DNA from 2 places in the Bacillus sp. 11B20 genome. Region 2 is predicted to be linked to the other one. Evidence: riboswitches for the same ligand, from Rfam matches in the RefSeq annotation. Region 2 holds a riboswitch; the other holds the start of a gene.
The links. A riboswitch is a leader RNA that binds a small molecule or an ion and turns the genes downstream of it on or off. The one in region 2 is predicted to bind glycine.
Positions count from the first base shown of each region.

Region 1: linked by a shared signal. The riboswitch ahead of ACN6NB_RS18915 (amino acid permease) and the one ahead of gcvT (glycine cleavage system aminomethyltransferase GcvT) in region 2 are both predicted to bind glycine.

Region 1 is NZ_JBLZWZ010000009.1:916,555-926,635, forward strand. It holds gene ACN6NB_RS18910 (DUF3169 family protein) at 1-168, shown strand, start outside; gene ACN6NB_RS18915 (amino acid permease) at 216-1,562, opposite strand; glycine riboswitch at 1,726-1,805, opposite strand; gene ACN6NB_RS18920 (LacI family DNA-binding transcriptional regulator) at 2,070-3,086, shown strand; gene ACN6NB_RS18925 (MFS transporter) at 3,535-4,716, shown strand; gene ACN6NB_RS18930 (shikimate dehydrogenase) at 4,735-5,637, shown strand; gene ACN6NB_RS18935 (MFS transporter) at 5,681-6,874, opposite strand; gene ACN6NB_RS18940 (glycoside hydrolase family 1 protein) at 7,181-8,656, opposite strand; gene licT (BglG family transcription antiterminator LicT) at 8,675-9,517, opposite strand; gene ACN6NB_RS18950 (beta-glucoside-specific PTS transporter subunit IIABC) at 9,553-10,081, opposite strand, start outside.
Region 2 is NZ_JBLZWZ010000008.1:348,980-359,060, reverse strand. It holds gene ACN6NB_RS11115 (YqhG family protein) at 1-477, opposite strand, end outside; gene ACN6NB_RS11110 (DEAD/DEAH box helicase) at 492-2,162, opposite strand; glycine riboswitch at 2,411-2,517, shown strand; glycine riboswitch at 2,521-2,614, shown strand; gene gcvT (glycine cleavage system aminomethyltransferase GcvT) at 2,714-3,811, shown strand; gene gcvPA (aminomethyl-transferring glycine dehydrogenase subunit GcvPA) at 3,828-5,174, shown strand; gene gcvPB (aminomethyl-transferring glycine dehydrogenase subunit GcvPB) at 5,167-6,627, shown strand; gene ACN6NB_RS11090 (rhodanese-like domain-containing protein) at 6,672-7,052, opposite strand; gene ACN6NB_RS11085 (lipoate--protein ligase family protein) at 7,272-8,108, shown strand; gene mntR (transcriptional regulator MntR) at 8,194-8,628, shown strand; gene ACN6NB_RS11075 (patatin-like phospholipase family protein) at 8,733-9,608, shown strand; gene ACN6NB_RS11070 (SA1362 family protein) at 9,605-10,000, opposite strand; gene ACN6NB_RS11065 (DUF1385 domain-containing protein) at 10,039-10,081, opposite strand, start outside.

The DNA of each region.
Region 1 (10,081 bases), on a different contig from region 2:
CTGTTTCACACGTATCAAATGATGAATATTCTATTGACTAGTGCCATGTTTATTTTGATTGTGTATTCGCTTGGAGCCAATCACTCTCAACTGTTCTCGATCGTGGTCATTGGGATTGTTTTGATCATTTTGAATGCAAATTATGTGTTGAAGATTAGAAATCGTTAAATGATAAAAAGCACAGCTCTGTCAAAAGGCTGTGCTTTTTCCGTCCGTTACGATGCACGGCGTTTCTTTCGTGCATAAATCAAAAATAAGAAACCAAACCATACCGGTGTCAATAGCAACGCAGGACGTGTTGCATCTGCGAAGAGCATGATCACGAGAATGGCTGCAAAGAGCGCAAGAACGCAAATATTCACAAAAGGTGTGAACGGTGCTTTAAAGGTAGATGCTGCATGCAGTTCAGGCCGTGTTTTTTTATATTTCAAATGACAAATTAAAATAATACTCCATACCCAAATGAAACAAATGGCACTGATCGTGGTAACAATCCCAAAGGCTTGTTCGGGAATCAGCTTGCTTAAAAGTGCACCGACCGATACTACAATCGTTGAAACAAATAGCGCATTACTCGGGACAGCGTGCTTGTTCAAACGTCCAAAGGAAGCTGGCCCCTGCTTTTGATGACTGAGATTATACAGAATACGGCTTGTCGAGAACATGCCGCTATTACAAGCTGATGCCGCAGACGTCAACACAACAAAATTGATAAGCCCCGCTGCTACTGGTATCCCAATGAGCCCAAAGGTTTTCACAAAAGGACTTTCTGATGCACTGAGCTCAGACCATGGGTTGATACATAGTAAAACAAAGATCGCACCCACATAGAAAAATAGAATTCTTAATGGAATCTTATTAATCGCAGAGGGAATGTTTTTTTGCGGATTAGCTGTTTCTGCTGCGGATACGCCAACCAGTTCAACTCCCACATACGCAAAAATCACCATCTGGAATGACAGCAAGAAGCCTGTGACACCATTCGGGAATAACCCGCCATGAGACCATAAATTCGTTACTGTCACCGGTCCGGCATCGGTTTGAAAACCAATGATTAAAAGAACAATTCCAACACCGATCAGTAATAGAATCGTAATCACTTTAATGAGTGCAAACCAAAATTCCATTTCTCCGAAAAGCTTCACCGTTAATAGATTCAATCCTAGTAAAATCAACAAACAAATGATGGCAGGAATCCATTGCGGGATATCAAACCAATACTGCACATACACTCCGACCGCAATGACATCCGCCATCGCTGTCATAATCCAGCAAAACCAATATGTCCACCCTGTCACAAAAGATGCCCACGGGCCGAGATAGTCCTCTGCAATATCGGTTAATGACTGATAGCCCGCCTTCGATAAAAGCAATTCTCCAAGTGCCCTCATGACAAAAAAGATGGCCATTCCGACAATTAAATAAGCAAAAATGATTGATGGACCTGCCAATTGAATGGCTTTTCCAGAGCCTAAAAACAGCCCTGTTCCAATGGTTCCGCCAATGGCAATCAATTGCACATGACGGTTTGATAAATCTCGTTTTAATTCTTGTTGTGCCAATGCTAACACCCTCCTACGACACGATCTTATACTGAAATAATGAACTCTTTAAAAAGTCCATAAAAAAAGAGATTGGATGCGCTCCAATCTCACGGTCATAAAAGAATAGCAAAATAGAGAAAAGTAATACACGGCATCATCCATGCATCACAAATACAATATTTCGTACTCTTCTGTCCTTTTGCCTGAGATTGTGAACCCTTCGGCGCCGCACATACATGCGGTCTCTCCAGAAGCTGCTCCTGCTATAGTGTGACCCACAGCAATCATAGCCTTCGTTATTTAATTAAAATGTTGCTATTTCTGAATAATTTTATATTTTACGCCTCAATCAGAATGCTGTCAATGGTAATCTTTTATGATTTACGGTGATACCCATATGTCTTCACTTCATCAATCCCCCCTAATTCATGTATAATAAACCAAAAGATGTTCGGCTCGTCTGATGGAGAAATCCCTCTTGATCATGAACAAAGTTAGGCAATCCATTGAAGTTGGTGAAGATAAATGAAAAAAATGAACAAACAGCGTGTCACATTACAGGAAGTCGCCAAGCATGCCGGTGTCTCGACTTCAACGGCATCACTCGTTGTTCGAAACAATCCTAGAATCTCTGAAGCCACTCGAAACAAAGTACTGCAATCCATGGAAGACTTAGGATACGTATATGACCGCGTTGCTGCCAACATGCGGTCAAAAAGCTCAAATATCGTTGGTGTGATTGTCACAGATATTTCTAACACCTTTATTTCGGAATTTTTAATCGGCGTGCAAACCACGCTTGAATCACTAGGCTATACCGTTTTACTTGGTACAACCTTTGACAGTGTCGACAAACAGGAGCGGCTCATTTCCACCATGGTAGAGCACCGAGTGGGCGGAATTATTTTAAACCCAGCTTCGAAAAGCTCTGCTCGAACCGTCAAACAATTAAATCAAATTCGCACCCCAAAAGTACTTGCAAATCGTGAGTTATCAGATGTGCAATGTGATTATGTCGGTGTTGATTATGAACAAGGCACTTGGATGGCCATTCATCATCTTCTTCAGAAGGGGCATCGACGTATCGCCTTCTTAGGCGGCATCAAGACCTCATCGACTTGGATTGAGCGGATGAAAGGTTTCAAAAGAGCTCATGACGATGAAAACCTGACGATTGATGATTCCCTTATTATTGATATCGTACCTACTCGTGAAGGCGGGAAAGAAGCACTCGCTCAAGTGATGGATCAACCCGAGCCTCCTACCGCTATTTTTTGTTTTAGTGACTTAGTTGCATTTGGAGTCATGCAAGCACTGTCAGCACGGGGCATCCAGCCAGGTGAAGATATTGATGTGGTTGGATTCGATAATGTTCCTGAAGCGGAGATGTACCATCCGCCGCTCACCACTGTTTCTTCATTCCCCCGATCCATCGGGGCAAAAGCAGCGAACCTTTTATATCATAAAATGAACGATCAGGATGAAGAGCTGCAGAGATTGATTTTAAAGCCTCAACTTCATATTAGAGAAACCTCTACCTGATATGGAAAGGAGAATTGTGGACAGCAATTCTCCTTTTTTTATTGATCAAGTCAACTATTTCTTTGTTTCAATTTTCTTTTTTTAAATCACAAAGTCATAAACTTGACACATTTAAAATGCAGGAGTATATTTATCTCGTTGCTTCTTTTAGTATATCGTTATACCTATTTCGTCCTATCGTTATTTCTATCAAAAAACAGTTAAAAGTGATTTTTTATGATTCTGATCAAATCATGAAGTTTCACTTCCTAATCAAGGCTGTTATTATTTTTTAAATTTTAGTAGAACGATGTACTTGATTGAAGAACAGATGAATATTCATTATTTTTTCATCAATCACATAAGGGGTGTTGTGATGGGCTTCATATTATTCATTTTGAAGGAAACAATAACAAAGGGTATACAAAGAATTTGACCTTAAAGGGGTTTCAAATATAGGAGTGGGAACATGAAAAATCCTTATATTAAATCGTCACTTGGCATGTATTTAAACTACTTCATGCTTGGCATGATCAATATTATTGTAGCTTCCAACATGGACAGCTTATCTGAGCGCTACCATGTAGATATTCCGAAAATCAGCTTGCTTGTATCGGCGATCGGAATTGGTAAACTCATTGCTCTCTTTTTCTCAGGTCGGTTAGCCGATAGCTGGGGACGTAAGCCTGTCATTATTACAGGAAATTTTCTTTACTTATTATTCTTAATCGGTATTCCAACGACAACGAGTTATACACTGGCATTTATCTTTGCGATTTCAGCAGGTATTGCCAACTCACTGCTTGATTCAGGAACCTACCCTGCTTTGACAGAGTCATTTCCGAAAAAAGCAAGTTCGGCTTCTGTTTTAGTAAAAGCGTCTGTATCCATTGGGGCGACTGTTCTTCCATTTATCTTGGCGTACCTAGTGGCACATGACATCTTCTGGGGCTGGGCGTTCTTTGGACTAGGGCTTCTTTATTTACTTGTAGGAATTTACTTACTCTTTATGCCATTCCCGAACCATAAGCAAGTTTCTTCACAAGATGCTCTTCCAGTACAGGACCAGCTGAAGGAAGAACCAAAAATGCTTGGTGAAGGCTTAGCCGTTGTTCTTATGGGATTCACGTCGACTGCATTGTTTGTCGTATGGCAGACATGGCTTCCGCAGCTCGGGTTAAAATTAATCGGACTTGGCACAGGACAAGCCACACAGCTTCTATCTTATTTTAGTATTGGTGCACTCGTATCTGTTCTCTTGCTTTCGATCGTCTTAGATAAATTCATTTCACCAATTATGGTGGCAATCATTTATCCAATTGGGGCGTTCCTTGCAATGCTTTCACTTTTCCAAATCGAAACGTACAGCATTGTCATTGTCAGCACCTTCTTCTTAGGTCTATTTACAGCAGGGATCTTCCAGCTTGCGATGAGTATCATGATGAAATTGTTCCCGACAAACAAAGCAACGGCTTCATCCTATGTCAACATTGCGGCAAGCTCAGCGTTTATTCTCGTGCCGCTCATTACAAGTGGGTTGGTCAGCACGTACGATATTAAAATGACGTTATTCTTCGATATGATCATTGCGGTTATTAGCGTATTACTAGCGGTCTTTGTTCTTGGACGCATGAAAAAATTATTTAGATAACTAAAGGAGATGTCAATCATGACAAACATACATGAACGAAATATTGATGGAAAAACAAAATTAGTCGGTCTTCTTGCTACACCAATCGGACACAGCCTTTCACCACGTATGCATAACCTTGGCTATACACTAACAGGTATCAACTATGCCTACCTCGCATTTGAAGTAGGGAATGATGAACTAGAAGCAGCCGTAAACGGTATGAAAGCAATGGGTGCAGCTGGATTTAACGTCTCTATGCCGAACAAAATGAAAGTACTAGATTACTTAGACGAACTAGATGATTCTGCAAGATATACACGTGCAAGTAACACTGTAGTAAACAAAGATGGTAAGCTCATCGGCTACAACACAGATGGTCTTGGATATGTGAGAAACTTGATTGAGCATGGCGTTGAATTAGCCGGCAAAAAAGTCACACTTGTTGGCTCTGGCGGCGCGGCAACTCCGATTGCGATTCAGCTTGCACAGTCCGGCATTCGTGAAATTAGTATTTTTGCTCGTAATGACCAATACTTCGTTCAAGCAGAAGAAAATGTAAATTACATCAACAACGAAATGAAATCTTTCGGTGTCAAAGCAAACATTTTCCCACTTGAAGACAAAGACGCGTTCCGCCGTGAAGTAGCAGAAAGTGCGATCCTGGCAAACGGGACAAGCCTTGGCATGAAACCACTAGACCAGCTCAGCATTATCGATGATACACTTGATGTACTTCGTGAAGATTTGATCGTGACAGACGTCGTATACAACCCGCAAAAAACAAAGCTTCTTGCACAAGCACAGGAAGCTGGCGCCAAAACGATTAACGGTCTTGGAATGATGCTATGGCAAGGTGCACTTGCTTACAAACTCTTTACTGGCGAAGATATGCCAGTTGATCAAGTAAAACAAATCCTTTTTGAAAATGACCGTTTCTAATACAAAAGAAAGACGACTTCCTAAGCGGAGGTCGTCTTTTTTTTTAATCATGTACCATAACTTGACGGTAGCGATACAGGATATACAGTGCGCCGATAATGGCCGCAACAGCCACCACTGCATCGAACATAAAGATTTGTAAAATGGACGCGTGACTCTGAATTAAACCTGTTACGACCGGGATGACGATAGCCGACACGCCGCCTGCTGTGGAGATAATCCCTGTCATCGTCCCTTTGTTTTTCCAGAAGAATTCAGCCATCACAGTTAACGTCAGCTGAAAAACTCCTGCTGTTGAAAATCCTAATACAAAAGCATTGACGGTTCCTATGACTGGCGATTTCACGACCAAAAGTACACAAATAGAAACAAGTGTAATGATTGGATAGATCAGCAGTACAGTGACCGGACGGACAAAACGGCGCAAAAGAAACGCGAGCATCACAACAGACAGCAGCCCGCCCATACTATAGTAACTGAGCAGTTTCACAGCACTGCCCGATGCCATCCCCAAGATAGCCTCACCGTAAGTAGGAAGCCAAATTTGCGGCAGCGCATACAGCCCATTTGATGTAAAGCTGATTAAAATGAGTGCGATCCCTTCCCTCCAAAATGTAGGCTCTGTCGAGAAGCGCGGAAGTCCATCATGCTCCGTTACCTGGACTTGCTCCACCTTGCGATGATTCGGAAATGGCAAGGTCCACAGCATCAAGACATTCACAAGATAGATCAGAGCAGGAACAAAAAATGAAATTCCATAAAACAAATCATGCTCTGCTAAAAAGTAAATCGCCAGTGGCAAAATGGTTGCCCCAATGGAGATAAAGGCCTTCACCATCACATTCGCAGATCCCGAGTTTTGCGGAAAAGCCTCCATTAACGCAGGATACGTTCCTGCATCCATTGCCGAATTCGCGACCCCTGCCAAAATCGCAAACGCAAATGCGATTTGATAATTCGGTGACAATGGGATTCCGATGAGGAACACCGCCATCAGCACACCAGAAACCAAAATGACCGGCTTTCGCCCAAAACGATCTGACAGTACGCCTGATAAACCATACGTGAGCACCCTGCCAATGCCAAGCGCCGAAATCATATAACTAATTCCCGCACTATTGGTATCTAATTGTTTGATTAAAAATGGCATATTTGAAGCCAAAATAATATTGACCATACCTAATAAAAAGTAATTAATATACAGACTAGAAGCCGTTCTCACATACGGATTCCTCATCCTGACACACCCCTCAACACCATCGCAATGAAGTGACAAATAATGGTTACGCTTACAAGATCTCATATGTGAGGAAGAACAGCTTTGCAGCCTTCACGTTCATACATCTCATCATGTCATGCAGCTCACAGCTTACACGCCCTTCATGTATCAAGCATTTCTTCAATTTTTCACTGCTCTTATTTTATACGAATGAGAAAGGTAAAGATAGTGAATTGCTTAAATTTGAGGGGAATTCACCGATCAAGCGTATGACACCATCGATCGAAAAAAGGAGTGGTTAGCTGCCACTCCTTAACTGATGTCTCATTTCTGTTCATCGTTCATTTTCAACCCATTTTGACGAATGACTTCTTGATACCAGTAAAAGCTTTTTTTAGGTGTTCGATTTAACGTTCCGTTTCCATCGTTATCTTGATCAACATGGATAAACCCATATCGCTTTTCCATTTCAGATGACGAGTAACTAATTAAATCAAGAATTCCCCAGCTGGTGTAACCTATTAATTCGACTCCATCCTCAATGGCTTCCAGCATCTGCTGGAAATGCTGCTCATGATAGCTAATCCGATAATCATCATTTATCTTTCCATCTTCCACCTTGTCGTATGCACCTAATCCATTCTCAACTATAAATAGTGGTAGTTGATAGCGATCGTATAAGTCATTTAAAGAGATACGAATTCCAATCGGGTCGATCTGCCAGCCCCATTCACTCACTTCTAAATATGGGTTTTTCACTCCACCTATTGTATTGCCGCTGACAGTTTCCATGCCTTCACTATTTTCAGTAGCAACCAAGGAATTGTAGTAACTGAATGAAATAAAATCAACCGTATGCACCTTTAATAATTCGTCATCTCCCAGCTGTTTCTCAATGTGAATATTTTTTTCTTTAAACAGTCGATTGATAAAACGCGGATACTCACCACGCACCTGTACATCTGTGAAAAACATATTAAACTGATTGTTCTTTGATGCCTTCAGAACATCCTTTGGATTACAAGAATACGGATATGTTGTTAATTTCGTCAGCATACACCCTATTTGTGCCCCCGGAATCATTTCATGACAATATTTAACGGCCAAAGCACTTGCAACAAATTGATGATGCAATGCTTGATAAACTGCCTGTTCTACATTGTCAAAGCGCTCTGAAACGATTCCACCACTTGTAAATGGATGTCGGACAATACTATCAATTTCATTGAAAGTCAGCCAATACTTGACTTTATCTTTATATCGATCAAATACAACTCGACTAAATTTCACAAAGAAATCAACGACAATGCGATGAGACCATCCTCCATATTGATTCACTAAGTATAGCGGCATTTCATAATGAGATAACGTGACGAGTGGTTCAATATCATGCTTTTTCATCTCATCGAATAGGCGGTCGTAAAATAATAATCCCGCTTCATTTGGCTCTTCTTCATCACCGTTTGGAAAAATACGTGTCCATGCAATCGAGACACGTAACGTCTTCAATCCCATTTCTTTGAACAGCGCCATATCTTCAGGATAACGATGATAAAAGTCTACACCTCTTCGTTTCGGATAACCTTCAGCGGTATCTGCACGCATCGCTTGCTGAATTTGTTCTTCATCCACTTTGTTGTGCTTTTTATAATCAGACTTACTGAGACCTTTTTTAAAGATCGCCACATCAGCAGTCGATAGCCCTTTTCCGTCTACATTCCATGCGCCTTCGGCTTGGTTTGCCGCGATGGCGCCTCCCCATAAAAATCCTTCTGGAAATTTCCTGATTTGATTAGACATGTTTCTTCCTCCTCAAGACTATGCGTTATTTCTTTGAACCACTCGATTAACGTGAATAATTAAATACATTTTTTCGTCACTGGATATCGTGTAATCCACATTTGTTTTAATATATTTCTCGATTTTCTCCACACATTTTACTTCTTCAGGATACTTCCTCATGATTTGATCAATGAGATCGTGATCATCTGTTTCAAGCATTTTGTTCTCAAGTAAACGTTGAACAAAGAACTGTAAATGTGTTAAAAACCTGGAGTAATTAATCGTATCTGTCGGAATGTCGATCTTATAATGCATTTTGATAATATTTAAAATGTCTTTGACCATATTGGTCATCATCACGATTTGATTTAAATTATCTTTGGTCTGCTGCGCATTTACTAGATGAAATGCAATATTCGCCGCTTCTTCTTCAGGCAGCTGAATGCCTAACTGTTTTTCAATCAGCTCTAGTGCATGCAGACCAATGCTAAATTCCTCGGGGTAAAATTTCTTCACTTCCCACAGCAGTCGATTTTGTATCGTTAAATTTTCCTTAAAGCGCTTCGTAGCCATAAAAAGGTGATCGGTTAAAGAAATATAAAGATGCTCATTTAGGTGTGTAGATAAACGGCGCTTCGCATAGGATATAATCTCATCTGTCATGATTAAAAATTCCTCTGGGGTCTCCCTCATAAGCTCAGCTAAATCATTAGACGTACTTTGATCTTCTAGCACATAGATTTTTTGAATATCAGACTCTTGAATAAGACTGCCTGGCTTATTTTTAAATCCAATCGCCTTACCCATTACGATGATTTCCTTACCGTCATCTCTTTTAGCGAGAACCACACTGGTATTCAGCACTTTTATAATTTCCATACCATATCACCTTCCTGGATACATTCAAAATCGATTTATAAGACCGTTAAAAGTGGCTGCTGATGACCAGAAACAGGATTCGTTTTTCCCTCTTGGGGTAAAATTTCTAAATAATCAGCTGTATTTGTAATAATGACTGGTGTTGTTGTATCATAGCCAGCCTTTTGTATATTCTGTTGATCAAATTCAATCAGAAGTTGACCTAGTTTCACTGTATCACCTTTTTGAACATGTGAAGTAAAATATTGTCCATTTAAGTTTACAGTATCAATACCAATATGAATCAGAACTTCCACACCAAGGTTGGATTTTAAACCAATGGCATGATTTGTATGGAAAATCATTTCTACTTGTCCATCAAAAGGAGCAAATACTTTCCCTTCACTAGGTTGAATCGCTGCCCCTTTCCCCATCACTTCTTCAGAGAATACTTTATCATTCACTTTTGTTAAAGGAATGATGTCTCCTTTAATTGGTGCATAAATGACTTCACGATTTCTTGTGCTTTCTGATGTGGAAACAGGCTCATTTTTCTTCTCGATGTTTTCAGTTTCTGCATCTTTA
Region 2 (10,081 bases):
CAGCTTTTCTTGAAATTGTTCAATGACTTCTCCGCGTATAAGATGGAGTCCTAATGATAAAAGCTTATCCTTCTTCCGGTCTGCAAGGTAAGAAATTTTTACATTGAGACCAAGCCATGGCTCAAGTGCGATCTGATTGTTCGTGAGCGGGCTGACTCGTTCATAAAGCCGGATAAAACGGCCCTGTTGTTTGACCGCCTCAAATATTTGAAATAACCGGGGGGAGCCGAAATGGATGAATTCACCACTGACCGTATCACCCGCTTTTTTTTGATCTGTGATGAAAGTCAATTGCCGCGGTTCAGGTACACCGCCAGTTTTTTCAAGCCAGTGCCAATAAAAAGGACGGTTCATAATCAATTTATCCATTTCGATTGTCAGCTGTACGGTCATATGTCCTGCACTTTCTTCTAATATGCTGCATTGATTCGCCTTGAAAAAACGGAGAAGAAAGGTGTGAATGTCATGCTGCTCCATTGATCAACTCTCCTTTATGAGCCCTGCTGTCTCTTTTCTAAAAGTGGTGTTTGTGCTTCAGTTAAATAAGAAGCAAATTGGGTTAATTTCTTTTTCATGTCTCCATCAGATTCATGCTGGAAGAGAATTTGATGCAACTCTGTTTCGACTTCTTCAATATCAATTCTCGTTAAAATATCATCTAAATCGCCTATGACGTTTTCGAACAGCTGAATTTTTTCATATAAAAGCTTTAAAATATGCTCTTCAACTGTTCCGTTTGTTGCCATATTGTAAATGTGGACATCTCGTTCTTGGCCAAGGCGGTGGATACGTCCGATTCTCTGTTCTAAACGCATCGGGTTCCACGGGAGGTCGTAGTTAATGATTTGATTACAAAACTGAAGGTTGATCCCTTCGCCGCCAGCTTCTGTAGCAATTAACACTTGCGCCCGTTCTCTAAATAAATCTTTCATCCAATCTTTTTTACCCCGCTTAAAGCCGCCACGAAATGGCACGGAGCTAATGCCATTTTGCTGTAGAAACCATTGTAAATAAATTTGTGTTGCGCGGTATTCGGTGAAAATAATGACTTTTTCATTTAACTGTTGAATGAGTTTGACCACTTCAAGCGCCTTTGAGTTTTGCTCCACTTGATTGATTTTCTCCATGATTTGCGCTATAGCAGAAGAGCCGAGAATATGCTTTTCTTCTTCCTGCATTTTTTTAATCGTCATATAAACTGCCTCACGGCTTGAACAGCATTCTCGTTCCAAGGTCATAATGGAAAACATATGCTTTGTATAAGACGGATTCTCTTTCAGCTTGCAGATTTCATCATACAATGCTTGTTCTGTCGGAGAAAAATCAATGGAAATCGTTTTGACATGTCGTTTTGTCCACTCGATGCCTGTGTCTTGTCTTCGGTTTCGAATCATCACTTTATTGACGAGCTGTTTTAATCGGTCATGGTCTTCAAGCTGCAAGTCCTTTTTGGCAAAGATATCTTTAAATTGATGTTCATTTCCTAGGTGGCCCGGCTTCAGAAGGGAAACGAGATTAAATATTTCTCCGATCCGGTTTTGAATAGGTGTCGCTGTCAGCAGCAGACAGAACTTCTTATTCAGGTTTCTCACAAATTCATAGTTTTTCGTTTTATTGTTTTTCAGTTTGTGTGCTTCATCGATAATGACCATATCGTAGGCAATCGATAAAATCGTGTCTCGATGCGGCTGTCTTTTGGCTGTGTCAATGGAAGAAACGACAACGTCGCACTGCTCCCACACATAGCTCTTTTTTTGTTCAACAGCATCAATATAAAATTTCGTCCGCAGCTCCTGTACCCACTGAGATACAAGGGAGGCGGGGACGAGAATAAGAATCTTTTTGGCAAGTCCACGAATCATGTATTCTTTGATAATGAGTCCTGCTTCTACGGTTTTCCCTAGGCCCACTTCATCTGCTAGAATGGCTTTCCCATTCATTTCTTCTACGACTCTTCTGGCTACTTCGAGCTGGTGCTGTAAAGGTGTGAATGCAGGCAGGTGCGCAGGAGCTTGCAGTCCCTCGAATGAATCAATGGCTGTGACTTTTTGAACCTGCGTCGCTAATCGATACATATCCCAGTTCGCCCAGGGGCCGTCTGATGAAAGCCGCTGCTGAAATTCATTTGTCCATTCCTGATCAAAAATCGTTTGAATATTCAATGTGGTCGCCTGCCTTTCTAGTAGGATCTGATAAATTGTTCTGTTTTTAAACGCTTCATTTTTTAAGAGGTCTCTAAAAGACTAGATATATGAATAAAAGCGAACGATATCGAAAGGTTATTTTAAAAATGTTAATGATTTTTCTGTTGCTCTCCATCCATTTCTAATGGTAGGATGTTGATAAGTGATCTAGAAAATAAGTCACCCATTTTGATAGTATGTCCAATAAATGTGAAAAATATGAGCGGATGATGGTATGGGGAGAGACTTGGCGGTTATTTTGCACTGGCAGGCGCCGAAGGAGCAAGCTGAATGATTCAGTGAATCTCTCAGGCAAAAGTACTCTTACCGGACGCAACTCTGGAGAGTGTTTGCTGATCGTTTTAGCAAACCACCAAAGGGGAAAACGCACAATGATGTTGTGCTGTAAACTTTCAGGTGCAAGGACAGAGACTTCTTTTTGATAAAAGGGAGCGCTCTGTCCTTTTTTGCTGTGATTTTTTTCTGAAAATTCAGCTTGCATTTGCACTAAAAAAAGGGGGAAACGATTGATGTTGAAACGAACACCGCTTTTTCATGCGTATGAAACGTTTGGCGCAAAAACCATTGACTTCGGGGGCTGGGAATTACCTGTCCAATTTTCTTCCATTAAAGAAGAACATGAAGCTGTTCGAACAAAAGCAGGGCTTTTTGATGTGTCTCACATGGGTGAGGTGGACGTCAAAGGTCAAGATGCCCTTCCTTTTTTACAAAGGTTATTAACCAATGATGTGTCTAAGCTGACAGACGGTAAGGCACTATATACAGCCATGTGTTATGAAGATGGCGGAACGGTAGATGACCTGCTCGTCTACCAAAAAGAAAAGAACCACTATTTACTTGTCATCAACGCATCAAATATCGATAAAGACGTGGATTGGCTTTTGAAGCACCAAGAGAAGGATGACGTATTGATCAAAAATATATCTGATCAAACCGCCTTGCTAGCGCTTCAAGGACCTCTTGCTGCTGACATCATCAAAGAGGTGGCGGATGAAGAGGTGACATCGCTTAAACCTTTTACGTTTTTATCAAAAGCTGAGGTCGCAAATAAAGAAGTGCTCGTTTCTAGAACAGGTTACACAGGGGAAGATGGCTTTGAAATCTACTGCCAGTCAGAAGATGCGGTCCACCTTTGGTCCGCTTTATTAGAAGCGGGGCAGCCAAAAGGATTAATACCGTGCGGACTCGGTGCACGTGATACCTTGAGATTTGAAGCAAGGCTTCCGCTTTATGGCCAGGAGCTGACAAAGGATATTTCTCCATTAGAAGGCGGAATTGGTTTTGCTGTCAAAACGGATAAAGAAGCTGATTTTATCGGAAAAGCAGCACTTAAAAAACAAAAAGAAGAGGGACTGAAGCGAAAGCTTGTCGGCATTGAAATGATTGAAAAAGGGATTCCGCGTACAGATTATCCAGTCTTTTCAGGAGAAAAGCAGGTTGGGTTTGTCACAACGGGCACTCAATCCCCAACATTAAAGAAAAATGTCGGGCTTGCTTTGATCGAAACCTCAGAAGCGGAGCTTGGGGCAGAGGTGGAAGTACAGGTTCGCAAAAAGCGTCTAAAAGCCAAAATCGTCACAACACCATTTTATAAAAGAACCAAATAACGAGGGGGAATAGAGGATGAAGCACAGATATTTGCCGCAAACAGAGCAAGATCAGAAAGAAATGCTGGATGTCATCGGCGTTCAGTCGATTGATGAGCTTTTTTCAGATATCCCAGAGAAGGTGAGATTCAAAGGAGCATACAACATCAAAGAAGCCGCATCTGAAACAGCGCTTGTCAGGGAATTATCCCGGCTAGCTGCAAAGAATAAGGATACAGTTTCCTATGCATCGTTTCTTGGTGCTGGTGTATATGATCATTACCAGCCTGTCATTGTCGATCATGTTATCTCACGCTCTGAATTTTATACAGCGTATACACCTTATCAGCCGGAGATTTCACAAGGTGAATTGCAAGCGATCTTTGAATTTCAAACAATGATTGCTGAGCTGACTGGTATGGATCTAGCCAATTCCTCAATGTATGATGGCGGGACGGCACTAGCAGAAGCGGCAATGCTTGCTGCGGGACACACAAAGAAGAAAAAAGTGGTGGTTTCTGAAACGGTTCACCCTGAATCAAGAGCGGTGCTGAAAACATACGCCAAAGGACAAAACATTGAAGTTGTTGAAGTGCCTGCGAAAAAAGGGCAGACAGATTTAGCTGCACTGGAAAAGGCCGTCTGCGATGATACAGCAGCAGTTCTCGTGCAATATCCAAACTTTTTTGGTGTCGTCGAGCCGTTAAAAGACATTGAACCCATTGCACATAAAGGAAAAAGCCTGTTCATTGTCTCTAGCAATCCCCTCGCACTCGGGCTATTGACGCCGCCTGGTAAACTTGGGGCAGACATTGTCGTTGGTGATGCGCAGCCGTTCGGTATCCCGGCGGCATTTGGCGGACCTCACTGCGGATATTTTGCTGTGACGAAAAAGTTGATGAGAAAAGTGCCAGGTCGTTTAGTCGGGCAGACAGAAGATGAAAATGGTGTTCGTGGATTTGTCCTGACTCTTCAAGCGCGTGAGCAGCACATTCGAAGAGATAAAGCGACGTCAAATATTTGCTCGAACCAAGCATTAAATGCGCTAGCTGCTTCTGTTGCCATGACGGCACTAGGGAAAACAGGCATAAAAGACATCGCCTATCAAAACGTGCAAAAAGCCCATTATGCCAAGACGCAGGCAGAAAAATATGGACTGCAGGCGGATGTAGAAGGGGCTCATTTTAATGAATTTGTGATCAAGTTACAGGAGCCTGTGAAAGAAGCCAATAAACGATTGCTTGAAAAAGGAATCATCGGCGGCTACGACTTAGGGCTAGACTACCCAGAGCTTGAGCAGCACATGCTTGTAGCCGTGACAGAGCTGAGAACAAAAGAAGAAATTGATACGTTTATCAAGGAATTGGGGGATCGCCATGAATAAACAAGATCAGCCGCTTATTTTTGAATTATCTAAAGAAGGAAGAATTGGGTACAGCCTGCCTGATTTAGATGTACCTGAACAGGAGATCCCGTCTTTATTTGATAAGACGTACATCCGTGATGAGGATGCTGAGCTCCCTGAAGTATCTGAGCTTGATATTATGCGTCATTATACAGCATTATCAAGACGCAATCATGGGGTCGATTCTGGATTTTATCCTCTTGGCTCTTGTACGATGAAATATAATCCAAAGATTAATGAAAAGGTTGCACGCCTTGCAGGTTTCTCGCAGGTCCATCCACTACAGGAGGCAGACACTGTACAAGGTGCATTGGAATTACTATACGATCTAGGTGAACATCTTGAAGAAATTACGGGGATGGACGCTGTGACATTACAGCCTGCGGCAGGAGCACATGGCGAGTGGACGGGACTCATGATGATCCGTGCGTACCATGAAGCAAGAGGAGATCATCAGCGTACAAAAGTCATTGTGCCTGATTCTGCTCATGGAACGAACCCGGCATCTGCGACAGTCGCTGGATTTGAAACCATTACTGTCGCATCTGATGAAAACGGGCTTGTTGATTTAGGAGATTTACGCCGCGTTGTTAATGAAGAAACAGCTGCTTTAATGCTTACAAACCCGAATACACTTGGCCTCTTTGAAGAAAACATTTTAGAAATGGCTGAAATCGTTCATGGAGCTGGCGGTAAACTTTATTATGACGGAGCCAACTTGAATGCGGTTTTAAGTAGAGCAAGACCAGGAGATATGGGATTTGATGTTGTCCACTTAAATCTTCATAAAACCTTTACAGGCCCACACGGAGGCGGAGGTCCTGGTTCAGGTCCAGTTGGCGTTAAAAAAGATTTAATTCCGTATTTGCCAAAGCCGGTGCTTGTAAAGAAGGAAGGTCGTTTTTACTTTGAATATGACCGTCCGGAATCAATCGGGCGCGTGAAGCCATTCTATGGCAACTTTGGCATTAACGTCAGAGCCTATGCGTACATCCGCTCTATGGGGCCAGACGGCTTAAAGGCTGTAACCGATAATGCCGTGTTAAATGCGAACTATATGATGCGCCGCTTAAGCGCTCATTATGATTTGCCGTTTGATCGTCACTGTAAGCATGAATTTGTCCTTTCAGGTAAACGTCAGAAAAAATTAGGTGTGCGGACACTGGATATTGCCAAACGATTACTTGATTTCGGCTACCATCCGCCAACGATCTACTTCCCGCTCAATGTAGAGGAATGTATCATGATTGAACCGACCGAAACAGAATCAAAAGAAACACTTGATGCATTCATCGAAGCAATGATTCAAATTGCGAAAGAAGCAGAAGAGAATCCTGAAGTGGTGCAGGAAGCGCCGCATACAACCGTCGTGAAACGTATGGACGAAACAAAGGCCGCTCGGAATCCCGTTCTCGTTTTTGAAAGAAAATAAAGAAAAAAGACTCAGGGGGAATCATGCTCCCAGAGTCTTTTTTGTTAGTTCTTCGTTTTAATGCGGCCGCCCCATTTTTTAAAGCCGCCTTTTAAATTATAAATCTCACGGCAGCCATTTTTACGTAAAGTTTGGGCTGCTTTTCCACTTCTGAAATTATTTTGACAATAGAGATAAACAGGCTTGTCAGGACGTATTTCATTTTTGCGCTGCTTTAGTTGGGAAAGAGGGATATTTCTTGCCCCTAAAATATGTCCGCCTTCAAACTCATTTGGCTCTCTCACATCAATGAGCTGGGCTTTGCGGTAACCTTTAATAAATTCTGCTTCCGTCAGCGTTTTCATAATGCGCTGCTGATAAATGTAGCTGCCGATGGAATAAAGAACAAAAAGTCCACAAAGTGAGAGGACGATATAGTTGAACATTGACAATACAACTCGACTCCTTCTTGAGCATCAGCACAGTAGCCTGTCTGATGGTACGTTTTAGACAAATACTATTATAGTAAAGCATAAGAAACTTGTCATCATAAATGGTAAGAATTATTTTCAATTCCGTTCCTATTTGATAGACTGATGAAGAGAGAAAACCGGTGGTCACCACCATCATCTAACATTGACTACGTAAAAGAGAAGGGATTTTATATGCAAAAAGAGAAATGGTGTTTCATTGATTCAGGAAACCAAGACCCTGCCTTTAACATGGCAATGGACGAAGCCTTGCTTTATTGGCATAGTGAGAAGCTCATTCCGCCTGTTATCCGCTTTTATGGATGGGATCCGGCGACATTATCTGTTGGGTATTTTCAGAACGTTGAAAAAGAAATCAACCTAGAAGCTGTCAAGCGCTATGGTCTTGGATTTGTCCGCAGACCAACCGGAGGACGAGGAGTACTACATGACCAGGAGCTGACCTACAGCGTGATTGTGTCAGAGGAACATCCAGAAATGCCAGCAACGGTGACAGAGGCGTACCGTGTCATTTCAGAAGGCATTTTAGAAGGCTTTAAAGAGCTGGGACTCGATGCGTATTTTGCCATTCCTCGTACAGATAAAGAAAAGGAAAGCTTAAAGAACCCAAGATCTTCTGTATGCTTTGATGCCCCTTCTTGGTACGAGCTTGTTGTAGAAGGCAGAAAGGTAGCGGGCAGTGCTCAGACGAGACAAAAAGGTGTCATCCTCCAGCATGGATCTATTTTAATTGACCTTGATGAGGATAAATTATTCGATTTGTTCCTTTATCCTAACGACCGGGTAAGAGAGCGGATGCAGCGAAGCTTTAAAAACAAAGCGGTTGCCATCAATGAAATCTCAGACCGAACTTGTACGATAGACGATGCGCGTGTTGCGTTTAAAAGAGGATTTGAAAAAGGATTAAATATTGAGCTTGAACCTTATGAGCTGACAGATGAAGAATTAGCGTTTGTCCATCATCTCGCCAAAACGAAATATGCCTCAGATGATTGGAATTACAAGCGTTAAGACGATGGACACTCCTTGTTTTTTAATGAACGATGGTGTAGAATTGGGTTGATTATTAAGTAAAGGTGCATTATGGAGGGGTTTTATGACTACACCTAGTATGGAAGATTACATTGAACAAATTTATATGCTGATAGAAGAAAAAGGATATGCCAGAGTCTCTGATATTGCAGAAGCACTCGCTGTCCATCCCTCCTCTGTAACAAAAATGGTTCAGAAGCTAGATAAAGATGAATACCTCATTTATGAGAAGTATCGTGGTCTAATTTTAACCCCGAAAGGCAAAAAAATTGGAAAACGTCTCGTATACAGACATGAACTGCTGGAGCAATTTTTAAGAATCATTGGTGTAGATGAAGAGAAAATTTATGATGATGTAGAAGGCATTGAACATCATCTCAGCTGGAATAGCATTGACCGCATCGGCGATCTCGTTCAATTTTTTGAAGAAAACGATGAGCGATCTGTTCAGCTGAAAGCGATTCAAAAGAAAAACGAACAAACAAATCAAGAATCTTAATCAAAAAGGACACCCTTAGCATGGGTGTCCTTTTTGATTAAAGTTCTAATTGAAAGCAAATGCTCCTACACTATTATTAGCGTGAAATCAAAGGGGGCTCCTTGATGAAGATAGATGGTGTGTTCTCAGGTGGAGGCATTAAGGGGGCAGCGCTTGCTGGTGCCTATGAAGCGCTTGAAGCGAGAGGATTTCAATTTGTCCGTCTTGCTGGTACAAGTGCTGGAGCAATCATTGCTTCACTCATCGCAGCAGGTTTTACAAGCCAGGAAATTCGGGAGCTTTTAGATGAAATGGATGAGCATCAATTGCTTGATAGAAGATGTCAATTCATCCCGTTCAAAATGCTTAGGTGGGTATCCATTTACTGGCGTCTTGGTCTTTATAAAGGAGACCGGCTGGAAAAATGGCTGACTGATGTGCTAAAACGAAAAGGGGTCACCGTGTTTGGAGACCTCAAAAAAGATTCGCTGAAAATTGTTGCGTCCGATTTAACGAATGGAAAAATCCTCGTACTGCCAGACGACCTTCCTTCATATGGCTTGAATCCAGAGCGGTTTTCCGTGGCGAGGGCCATTCGAATGAGCTGCAGCCTGCCTTATTTTTTCGAACCTGTCAAACTGAAGTCTTCAAAAGGCATTTGTACCATTGTAGATGGAGGAGTGCTTAGCAATTTTCCAATTTGGCTGTTTGCTGAAGAGAAAAAAAGACCGTTCGTCGGTGTCACATTAACGCCAAACGAAAAAGAACGCCCACAACACTCCATCCGCAATGCGTTTGAACTGTTTGGCGCTCTTTTTGAAACGATGCGTGGTGCTCATGACGAAAGACATATCGCCACAAAACACGAACGTCATATTATTTTTATTCCTGTAGAACACGTCATTGCCACTGATTTTCAACTCATGACAGAAAAGAAAAAGGCGCTCGTCGATCTAGGTAGACAGAAGGCCGAGCAATTTTTAAAAAGCTGGACATTTTAAAATAAGGCGCGATTCTTCTTTTTGTTTTTCTTGCCTTCAATCACAGTCAAATGTGTTTGGCTTTTCTTTTTGAGAAGGACGGGCTTAGACTTGTGGTCAGTCGGCACGCTTCGCAAATGAGTGACCCGATTTTTCATCTGGCTTTTCGTTTTTGGTTTAGGCTGCTGGTAGCGACGTTTTGATTGTTTGACTGCTTTGCGATAAAGATTGCCTTCTGTTCCAGTTCTTCGATTCATCAGCCATCTAAATAGGAAAAATAGGGCCGCTCCAATGATCACAACAGACAGCAGCATTGTAAAAAGTCTGCCTGGGTTCGTTGTGAGTAAGTACACAAATCCCAAAACACCTAAAGCGAAAATAATGGTAAAAGCAGGATGTACTCGGCGATTCATAACTGTCCACCTCCGAAGGAATTTACCGGATTTATAAGTTAGATCACTTGATGAGCAGAATCTGACGCTTGTTTTAGAGAT